Regions from separate parts of the Clostridium sp. MF28 genome, predicted to be linked through region 1. Evidence: riboswitches for the same ligand, from Rfam matches in the RefSeq annotation. Region 1 holds a riboswitch; each other region holds the start of a gene.
What was found. Region 1 has a riboswitch for cyclic di-GMP ahead of AXY43_RS17760 (response regulator). Riboswitches for the same ligand answer to the same signal wherever they lie in the genome.
Positions count from the first base shown of each region.

Region 2: it holds a riboswitch for cyclic di-GMP, as region 1 does, so the genes downstream of both, AXY43_RS07320 (methyl-accepting chemotaxis protein) here and AXY43_RS17760 (response regulator) in region 1, are expected to answer to the same signal.
Region 3: it holds a riboswitch for cyclic di-GMP, as region 1 does, so the genes downstream of both, AXY43_RS19380 (acyltransferase) here and AXY43_RS17760 (response regulator) in region 1, are expected to answer to the same signal.

Region 1 is NZ_CP014331.1:4,026,957-4,030,178, forward strand. It holds gene AXY43_RS17755 (MATE family efflux transporter) at 1-1,016, shown strand, start outside; cyclic di-GMP riboswitch class I at 1,622-1,707, shown strand; gene AXY43_RS17760 (response regulator) at 1,743-2,108, shown strand; gene AXY43_RS17765 (hypothetical protein) at 2,421-2,678, shown strand; gene AXY43_RS17770 (DUF3284 domain-containing protein) at 3,056-3,222, opposite strand, start outside.
Region 2 is NZ_CP014331.1:1,633,552-1,636,773, reverse strand. It holds gene AXY43_RS07325 (hypothetical protein) at 1-1,247, opposite strand, end outside; cyclic di-GMP riboswitch class II at 1,778-1,861, shown strand; gene AXY43_RS07320 (methyl-accepting chemotaxis protein) at 1,946-3,222, shown strand, end outside.
Region 3 is NZ_CP014331.1:4,429,367-4,432,588, reverse strand. It holds gene AXY43_RS19385 (methyl-accepting chemotaxis protein) at 1-1,257, opposite strand, end outside; gene AXY43_RS19380 (acyltransferase) at 1,293-2,027, opposite strand; cyclic di-GMP riboswitch class I at 2,371-2,461, opposite strand; gene AXY43_RS19375 (metallophosphoesterase family protein) at 2,743-3,222, opposite strand, start outside.

The DNA of each region.
Region 1 (3,222 bases):
CTTTTTTATCCTCTATTTTGCCGCTTTTAGGAGCAAGTGGCGAAACGTTACAATATACAAGAAATTTTGTTATGGTACTTGTTATTGGAGCTCCAATTATCATTGTTAATATGGCGCTTGACGCAGCTGTACGTGCAGAGGGTGCATCCACTATTTCTATGACTGGTACCATAGCAGGTATTATTATTAATATAATACTTAATCCCTTTTTCATTTTCGTTCTAAATATGAATGTTATGGGATCAGCACTAGCCTCTGTTTGTGGTAATATAGTTTCCGTTTTGTATTTTATATATTATTTGCAAAAGAAGAGTACTGTTCAGAGCTTGTCAATTAAGGACTTTAAACCAAGTAAAGAAATTTATGGTGAGATTTTTAAGGTTGGAGTTTCAGCTTTATTAATGAGTGGATTTTTTGTTATCATAAGCCTGCTATTCAATAATTATTCTATGATTTATGGAGATAGTGTTGTGGCGGGATTTGGAATCGCACAAAGAGTTGTCCAAATTGTAGATTGTATTGGTATGGGCTTTGCAATGGGAGTTGTACCACTAATTGCATTTGCTTACTCTGCAAATAACCAAAAGCGTCTCATGGAAATTGTTAAGAAAACTATATTGTATATGCTTGGTTTAACATTAACTTTAGGAGCAGTTCTATTTGCACTCAGGTTACAGATTATTGGCATCTTCAGTATTGATCCTAATGTTATTGCCATTGGTCAAATAACCCTTATAGCTCAACTTTCCTCAACTGTTTTTGCTGCCCTATGTGAATTTTTTACTGGAATTTTTCAAGCTCAAGGTGATGGTGTGAAATCAAATATTATGGCCGCGGTGAGGGGTGTTTTATTTGTACCTATTCTGATTGTAGGAAACTTGCTATTTGCTGTTAATGGTGTTATTTGGGCTATGACAGCTACAGAAGGACTCTCATGTCTCATAGGAATTGCCTTATGGCTTGGAATTAGACGAAAAAGTTTACTAGAAATTTCTATGAATAAACAGATAAGTTAAATTAAACATAACTTTTTAGCCTAAGCGAAGATGAGTGGAATGGTGGATTTAGAATTCAGATAGTGGTTATGAAAGTATGCTTTATTAAGTACTAAAGGGACTTTTCTGAATATAATTAATTAAAAATCCTCTGACTGTAGATTCATATAGTTAGAGGATTTAGTTTTTTACATATTTTGATATAGATAAGTATTACTTTATCTTAAAATAAAATAGCCCCTAAAGTGAAGGGGCTAGTGAATAGGTTAAAATAAAAAAAGATTATGAATGGAGAGTAACTAAATGAGAAACAAATAACATTCAAGAGGTTTCTTTTAATTATATGAAGGCTAACATCAAATAATTCTAAATAGTAATAGATAATTCTTCGCACTTCAATTAAGGAGTGAAAAATATAGCTTATTGCTGAGTATATTAAGAAAAAGAATTATTATGAAAAGTTTAAAACTTAGTGAAATGTAACGATAATAATTGTATAAAAAGTAGATAAATGCTAATTAGGATAATAATCTATGGAAGTTTAACAATACTACATTAACAATAAACGTTAGATAAGCAAAATAAAGTTTTTATTTAAAAGTACGATATATTTAATGTTAAATTTAATATTAAATTGGCAAAGCAGTTGAAAAACTGTGACGCAAAGCTAGAGGGCCTTTTCCTTTTGAAAGGATGGCAGCCAGTTGCAAGTCTTTGCCTATTTGAAATGAATAGGAGGAAAATGAAATGAATGACAAAATTTTAATTTGTGATGATGCTAGATTTATGAGAGTTACTTTAAAGAATTCCTTAGAAAAAGAAGGATATCAAGTAGTTGATGAGGCAGAAAATGGAGAAGTGTTGATTGAAAAATATAAGCAATTAAATCCTGATTTAATACTAATGGATATTACAATGCCTGTAATGGATGGAATTAGTGCACTATCATCAATTATGGAGATTAATCCTAATGCGAAGGTGATTATATGTTCTGCAATGGGACAAGGCGATATTGTTATTAAAGCCATAAAAACTGGAGCCAAAGATTTCATTGTTAAACCATTTAGAAATGAAAGATTAATACAATCAGTCAGAAGAGTTTTGGAAAACTGATTTCCCAATGTACATATTTAAGGTAAATATCACGCTAACGTATCACATTGTTTATAAATAAGAGTGTGATTTTTTATTATGTAATGCAAAAGATTTGAAAAAACTAGTATAGAGCATACTAGTTTTTTTCGGTTAAATTAGCTCACATGCTGCCTAATATTTTGAGTTTATTGGGACAGATTTATATCGTTTAATACTATTAATTTATTAGTTATTTTTTTTTAACAATATATTAAGAAATGATTAAGATGTTTGACAAAGAACTGACAAGAAAAAATAATAGTATATTCATAGGAAGGGAGTTTGATATTTATGTTAAGAGAAATTGAAGAATTAAAAATTAAAGATAAAATTACAATAGAAGACAAACAAATGCTTAGAAAAGCACTAGATGGCATAAAGGGATGGAAGTTCAATCCGGTTGCAGTAATTACAAATGGAATTGAAGATTATTATTTTATATGTAGAGTAAAAACAGTAATAAAAGATTTACAAATGAAGATGGCAAAAGTATATATTAAAATACAAGAGGGGAGTAACCCTAGACTGTTGGCAATAGAAGAAATATAATAATTCAAATACATGAATAAATAAAAGCGGAAATAAATTTATATCTATAATGTATAGAAAAGCAATTTCTAAGTAAAAACTGGAGATTAGATTAGTAAATAAATATATAAAATAGATATTACAATATCAACAAGTTTTCGAGATAGGCTATGTGATAAAACTAGTCCTATCTTATTTTTATGTGTATTTTAGGCACACTGATAATTTGTAAATAGATACTGCAGCTTAATAAAGTTTTTTTATTCCTAATTCACTTAGTATAAAAGTGGAGAATATATGAATTATAAAAAGCATTGTCATTAAAAGTTAAAGTAGTTTTTATTAGAAACAATTTATTAATGACAATGCTTTCTATATGAAAGATTAAAATATGTTGATTAGGAAGCTAATGATTTTTCTAAGTTCTTTATAAAAGTATTAAATTCATCAGGTTGACGTTTACCTAAAAGTAAAGAAGTTAATGCAGAATTTATTTTTCCAAATATGTTTCTATCACTTTCTATCTCAGTAAAAATGAGTTTAGTCTCATTTTCAGAAATAGGAA
Region 2 (3,222 bases), 2.4 Mb from region 1:
CTGGCCATTTTATACACATAATAATTATTTGATACTTCGCAATCTTTAGGAAAAAATTCATTTGCTGATCCTTCACAATCAGGCGAGTAAATAACACTAACACCGTTAAGTTTTTTAGCACCATAGAAACTAGAATTATAGTAAACTGCTTTTCCAGTTTGGGTGTGATTAACTCCGTAGGTGATTACAAAATCATCATCAGATGTTAATTCGAAATTGTTTGTTCGGAGGTACAAGGCATCTCTACTTTCGCCTAGTACATTCACATCCATTAGAATTCCTTCAAAGCTTTCCATAACCCAAATATTAGTTTTAAGATCTATAGCTTCATAGTCATTACTATAATATTTTTCAAGAATCTTATACCTTAAATAATTTAAATCATCTCTAGCATGTGGTAGTAGATTAAATTCTGTTTTGCATGTTTCACGGATTTTAAGTGTAGGTACTGGCCAAGAATGGTTGTTTTTAATTGGCTTTTTAGGTGTAATTCGAAGTACATGCCAGTATTTGTCCAAATTATCTAAATACTCTTGTCCAATGTCTCTATTTTCCCATATTGATGCTCTCATGAGTATTGCAAAGGTATCCTTACCTCTTTCAAGTCCTAAGTTGACAAGACCCTCTGGTATATTATCATTATTCATGATATCGGAACTAAATCCAGAATTAATTAAAGCCTTCCGCACTTGGTGGTTAATATATTGGTCAGCAGTTGTAATAATAATTGTAGAACTATCATAGGGATATCCTAGTGTTCCATCAGGTGTATTTTCAGTGTTAATATTATAGTTATTAATAGTATCACCTAGGCTGCCAAATATTATATGGTATTTTCCGGTTTGATTATTACCTACAGTAGTATTATCACTATAATCTTTTCCTATTTTGTTTTTGGCAAAGAAAAGAAAACTTCTGAAACTGTAGTAATATGCTTTAGGTGGTGTTTTTCCGATTAAAACAATAGCCTCATCAGGACGTAATTTGTAGGGAACTCCTTCTTCTATAAATTCTATAGAAGACTCTTGATTAGGAGAAGGTGGGACTAGAGCAAGAGCATATGGAGCACCTGCATTATTTCCCAAAGCAGTATTGACTAAACCTTCGCTGCAATATTTTAAAATATCTACATATTTTAATTCTCCTTCTTGAACTATACAACCTTGATGCTCTAATGAATTAATGAATTCCTTAACTTTTTTTTCATTGTTCTTATCACAATTACAATAATTATAATCTTTATGCATTTTGCTACTCCCTTTTTTCTTTGATTCTTTTCATTTGTTATTTATTATTATATGCTGAATGTTTAAAGTGGGTGCCATAACAGACAGGATTGTAACTGACCAAATAAAATTAGATACAATGCCAGTGCAGAAATAAAAAAAGTTATGAAATGCAAGGATATAAGTAATGGCTAATTCAAATTGAAATGCGATTATTGTAGTGAAATAAAGATAAGTTGATTTTATAAACAAAGGCATTAATATGTAATATATTGAGGATTAAAATGAGATTAAATTCAGTGTTGGATTTTAAAGGTAGCATTTCGCCTCCATCATGAAACCAATGGAAACTACAATTTGGATTTTCGTTAGTTTATTTTTGTATTTTGAAGATGTTCAGTTAAAAATTATGAGCTTTAGAATACGTTTAAACTATTTTTTGGAAATTTAAATATTTGGACAGCTAACCAATATATTTAAATTATTGATTTTTTAATATCTATATGATAACATGACATATATATTAAAAAAATGACAATTATTAATGAAATATAGTAATTGAGAGCTATGAAGAATTCTTTTTATGTGGATATTTTAAGAATTTCGAGCTATCTGTGCAGTCGACCAATTTAAACTAATAAGTTCTTTTTTGATTAGTTTAAATTGGCCTTTATTATTTATAAAAATTATATAAAGAACAATATTTTTAGGGGTGGAGTATGAGTAAATTTGGGAAGAAAATATTAAGAATGATGTTGGTTATTTTATCATCTATAGCTATAATCTTAGTTTCAGTAAATCTGATTATGTTTGAAAAATTTAAAAAGGAACTTAGGCAAACAGTTACTCAATGTATTTCAGATTTAACTGTTTCTATTGATGGAGACAAGCTTGAAAAGCTTATAAAAGAACAATCAGATGACAGTGTAGAATATCAAGATATATTAAATTCAATGAGTTTGGCTAAATCAAAAAGCGTTGCAAGGAATTTTTATACACTTGAAAGAGTTCAAGGAACACAGGCTAAGTTTTTAGTTGATGTTTCAGTAGATGCATCTGAATTTTTAGAAGATTATACTATGGATAGCGGCATGAAGGAAGCTTTTAATGATAAAGTTGTAGTAACAAATGAATCGTTTACAGATGAGTATGGGACTTTTATTTCTGCTTATGCACCAATTAAAAATTCAGAAGGAAAGGTTATAGCTATTGCTGGAGTAGATGTAGACTCAAGTATGTTTGAAGGCATGAGAAGTGCGTTGCTAAATGCAACAATTCTAACAATAGTTATTGTGAGTATTTTAGCTTTTGTTATGATTTATTTATATTCTAAGAAATTAAGTAATAATATTGTAAAAATACAAAGTGTTTTAGGTAAAATGAGTGATGGTGATTTAACTAGTAATATAAATATAAGAACAAAGGATGAGATTGAGGATATAGCTATATCAATAGATAAGGTTCAGAATTCTTTAAAAGCTCTGATAAACGATGTAGCAATTGTATCTAAAGATATGAATACTGTTAATGATACAGTAAATGATAAAGTGAAGCATCTAAATAATGATGTTGAAGAAGTTTCAGCAATTACAGAAGAAATTTCAGCGAGTATAGAAGAGAGTGCAGTATCTGCAGAAGAGATGTCAAGAACTTCAAAGGAAATAGGAATTATAGTTAATTCTATAGCTGAAAAATCACAATACATTGAAGAGAAATCAAATCAAGTAAGTGAAAAAGCTAAAAATATTATGGGAACTTCAAAAAATAATCAAAAGGAAACTGAAAAAGTGTTTAAAGAAACAGGTATTAAATTGAAGCAATCCGTTGAAAAAGCTAAAGCTGTGGAGAAAATAAATGTATTATCGGAATCTATACTTCAAATAACTTCACAAATTAACTTACTTGCACTTAATGCAGCAATAGAGGCAGCAAGAGCTGGAGAAGCTGGCAAAGGATTTAGCGTAGTAGCAGAAGAAATAAGAAGGCTGGCAGAACA
Region 3 (3,222 bases), 400 kb from region 1:
AATGCTATCATCACATGAATTTGCAAGATTAGTTGAAACTTCATTTACCTTTGATGATTCATTATTTATATCTGTAATTATGCCTCTTAATGCTTCTATCGTATGATTAAACGCTGTAGCAAGATTTCCAAATTCATCTTTGGATTTTACTTCTATCGAACCACTTAAGTCTCCAGTAGATATAACTTCCGCGAACTCATTAAGGCGTACTAAAGGTTTGATCAACTTAGTTGCTGCTGTAAATATAGCTGCTGATAAAATTACGATAATAGCTATAACTATCCCAATCATAATCAGTATCAAATGATTAGATGAAGCAAAAAGTTCATCCTCATAAACAACATTTATAACTGTCCAACCAGAAATCGGTGCCTTTGCATAGAATGCAATTTTTTTCTCAGATCCACTTCCAAATTTAAAAACTCCTGGTTTATCACCTTGAATGGCTTCATTAAGTTTAGTAAGATCTGAATCGTTAACTGTATTTATTTTCTCTTTCATGGCCCAATCTTTATTTGGGTGAACTATAAAAGTTCCATCACTTCCTAATAATACTCCGTAACCTTTTTGACCATATTTTAGATTTTTAACTTGATTTTCTACTGCTTCAATAGCTAAACTTGAGGCAGCTCCTGCTGTAACTTTTCCTTGTGCATCTTTATTCCACGCAACCATCATTACAACATTCTTATCATAAGCTTCAGAATATGTAGGCTTAAATATTGCATCATAAGGAACGCCATTTGTCTTTGAATATCTTTCTGAAGCTTCTGTTGCAGCACCTTTAGCCCAATTAGCAGTTGCAAATTTTCCATTGCTTACATTATAAAATCTCGCTTGTAGCTTATTCAAACTATCAGCGTTACTCCATTCACTAGGCTCTAGGCTATTTAGTATATGGACTGCTGCATATTCGTCTGGATATGTATTTTTAATAAAATTAAATCTTGATAAATTTAAATCATCTATTATGTTTAATGATCCATCTGTGCTATTTAAATTTAAACCAGGATTTTTTTCCAAAACTTGTTTAAGCACTGGGCTTTGAGCTGTTTCTTGAACTTCTGCCATTCTACTCGTCAGCCATGTATTAATATGACCAGTTGCTTCTGTTGTTCTTAATGACATGGAATTCACTAATTCGCTTTCTATAATGCTCCTAAAATTAATATATGCAAATCCTGTCAGCGATATCAATCCAACTATTACTAGCGGCAATATTATTACCATTAACTTTGATTTAAATGATATTCTCATGATTAATCATTTCCTCCTTAAGGTGTACAAATTTTTTAATCTTGAAATTCACCGTTATGCAACCATATATGCTTTAATTCTTCCTGATTTCTATCTAATGTTTTTCTCTCTCTCATAGCCTTTGCTGGTATACCCGCTACCAACTCATTTTTTTCAACATTTTTACCGACTAAAGAAGAAGCTGCTACTATTCCTTGTTTTTCAATTGTTACTCCAGGCAATATAGTTGAATTAGAATATATTTTAGCGTAATCTTTAATTACTACTTTTGCATATGTCCTTAATTCATGTTCATGCTCCTCATGAGAATGAGTAAAAATTGTAACGCCTTCGCCAATTCCTACTGAGTTACCTATTGTTATTCCACCTTTTGAATCTAGGAAAGCACCTTTGTTCATAAATACGTTATCTCCTATTTCTATATTGTCAGGAACATTGAAACGTACATTTTCTTCAGCTATAAAATTCTTTCCGCATGACTTAAATAATTTTTTTGCTAATATCTGTCTATAAGGAATAGCAAAATTGGCAATTAAGCACATAGGTGATTTATCTAGTACATCCCATAAAAAATGAAGATATCTTTTTTCTTCTGAAAATTCTAATTCATTATTTTTAGGTAAATAGTCCCCATATAATTTCATTTCATCTAATATTTCGTATGGAAAATAACATTTTAGAGAATTTAAAATTTCTATTACGCCCTCTTTATTTATCCCTTGTTTTACTATGACTTCTACTTCATTTAATAATTCGTCTATTTTACTCATATCATTTCAGATTATTAAAATCGCAAAAAATAATCTTTTCGCCTCCTTCATAGTCAAACTTTCAACGCGATTTTATAAGCAACATTAAGTCAAACTGTTTGTCCAACTTATTTTAGTTTTGCTACTAATTACTATGATTATATTTTATTAGCCTTCTCCACTCCCTTCTGATCTTTTAATATTATTTATAATTCAAACTTCGAATCTCTAGCAGCAAATACTTTGCACATGAAAAAATAATAAAAATAGCTTTCTTATTGTAAGTTTTAAGAGCGCAAAAATGGTGTCTACATAATTGTGGACACCAAAATTAAAATATAAAATTTATTATTCATAGATACATTTTGGCAACCTGACAATCATAGAAAATTAAATTTTTCCTTAGACTCATAGCTTTGCGACCCTATTTTTCAATAAGTGTGCCTATTGATATTATATTTTTTTCATTTTTATTCTATTATTACATCTTTTACAACATTTTTCAACTTATATACACTAAATTTAAGTTACAATATTGTAAAAATGGATATTATTTAATCGTTTAATTCAATATAATACCATTTATTCAATATAATATATTTATAAATTTAAATATATTATATATATTTTTCTTATCGCCATGCTAATAAATTCATTTAAAAATCAATAATTTTCTTCAATTTCATATATACCAATTCATGAAAATATATCTCCTAAAATTATTCTTTTATAGAATTTACTTTTTAAGTTCTGTATCAAACTCTCTTCTTGTCCAAGTTTTAAAATCAGCTGGATTTTCTTCATTAATTAAAAATACTCTTGCACCACGAGGAATTTTGTCATCTCCATATCCTCCGTATCCAGTATATCCAGCATATCCAAGCCTAACACCATCTAAAGTAGCACAGTAATTATTAAAATGATCATGCCCTACAAATATACCTTTCACATCACCAATTTTAACTATTTTGTTAAATAAGCATAAATTTATCTTGGCACAGCTCTCATCTTCAAGCCTTTCACCATTTACTAATCCAGTCTTACATGCCTTTTTAAACTTCTTTAAAGGTATATGAAAGAACATAAGCGCAGGTATTAATCTTTTATATTTTTTCTTCAAATTTATCGCTGTTCTTTTATACCACCATATTTGAGTAAGTTTTATCCAATCATATCCTCCAATAATGGCAGGAGCGTATTTTCCTGAATCTATCAT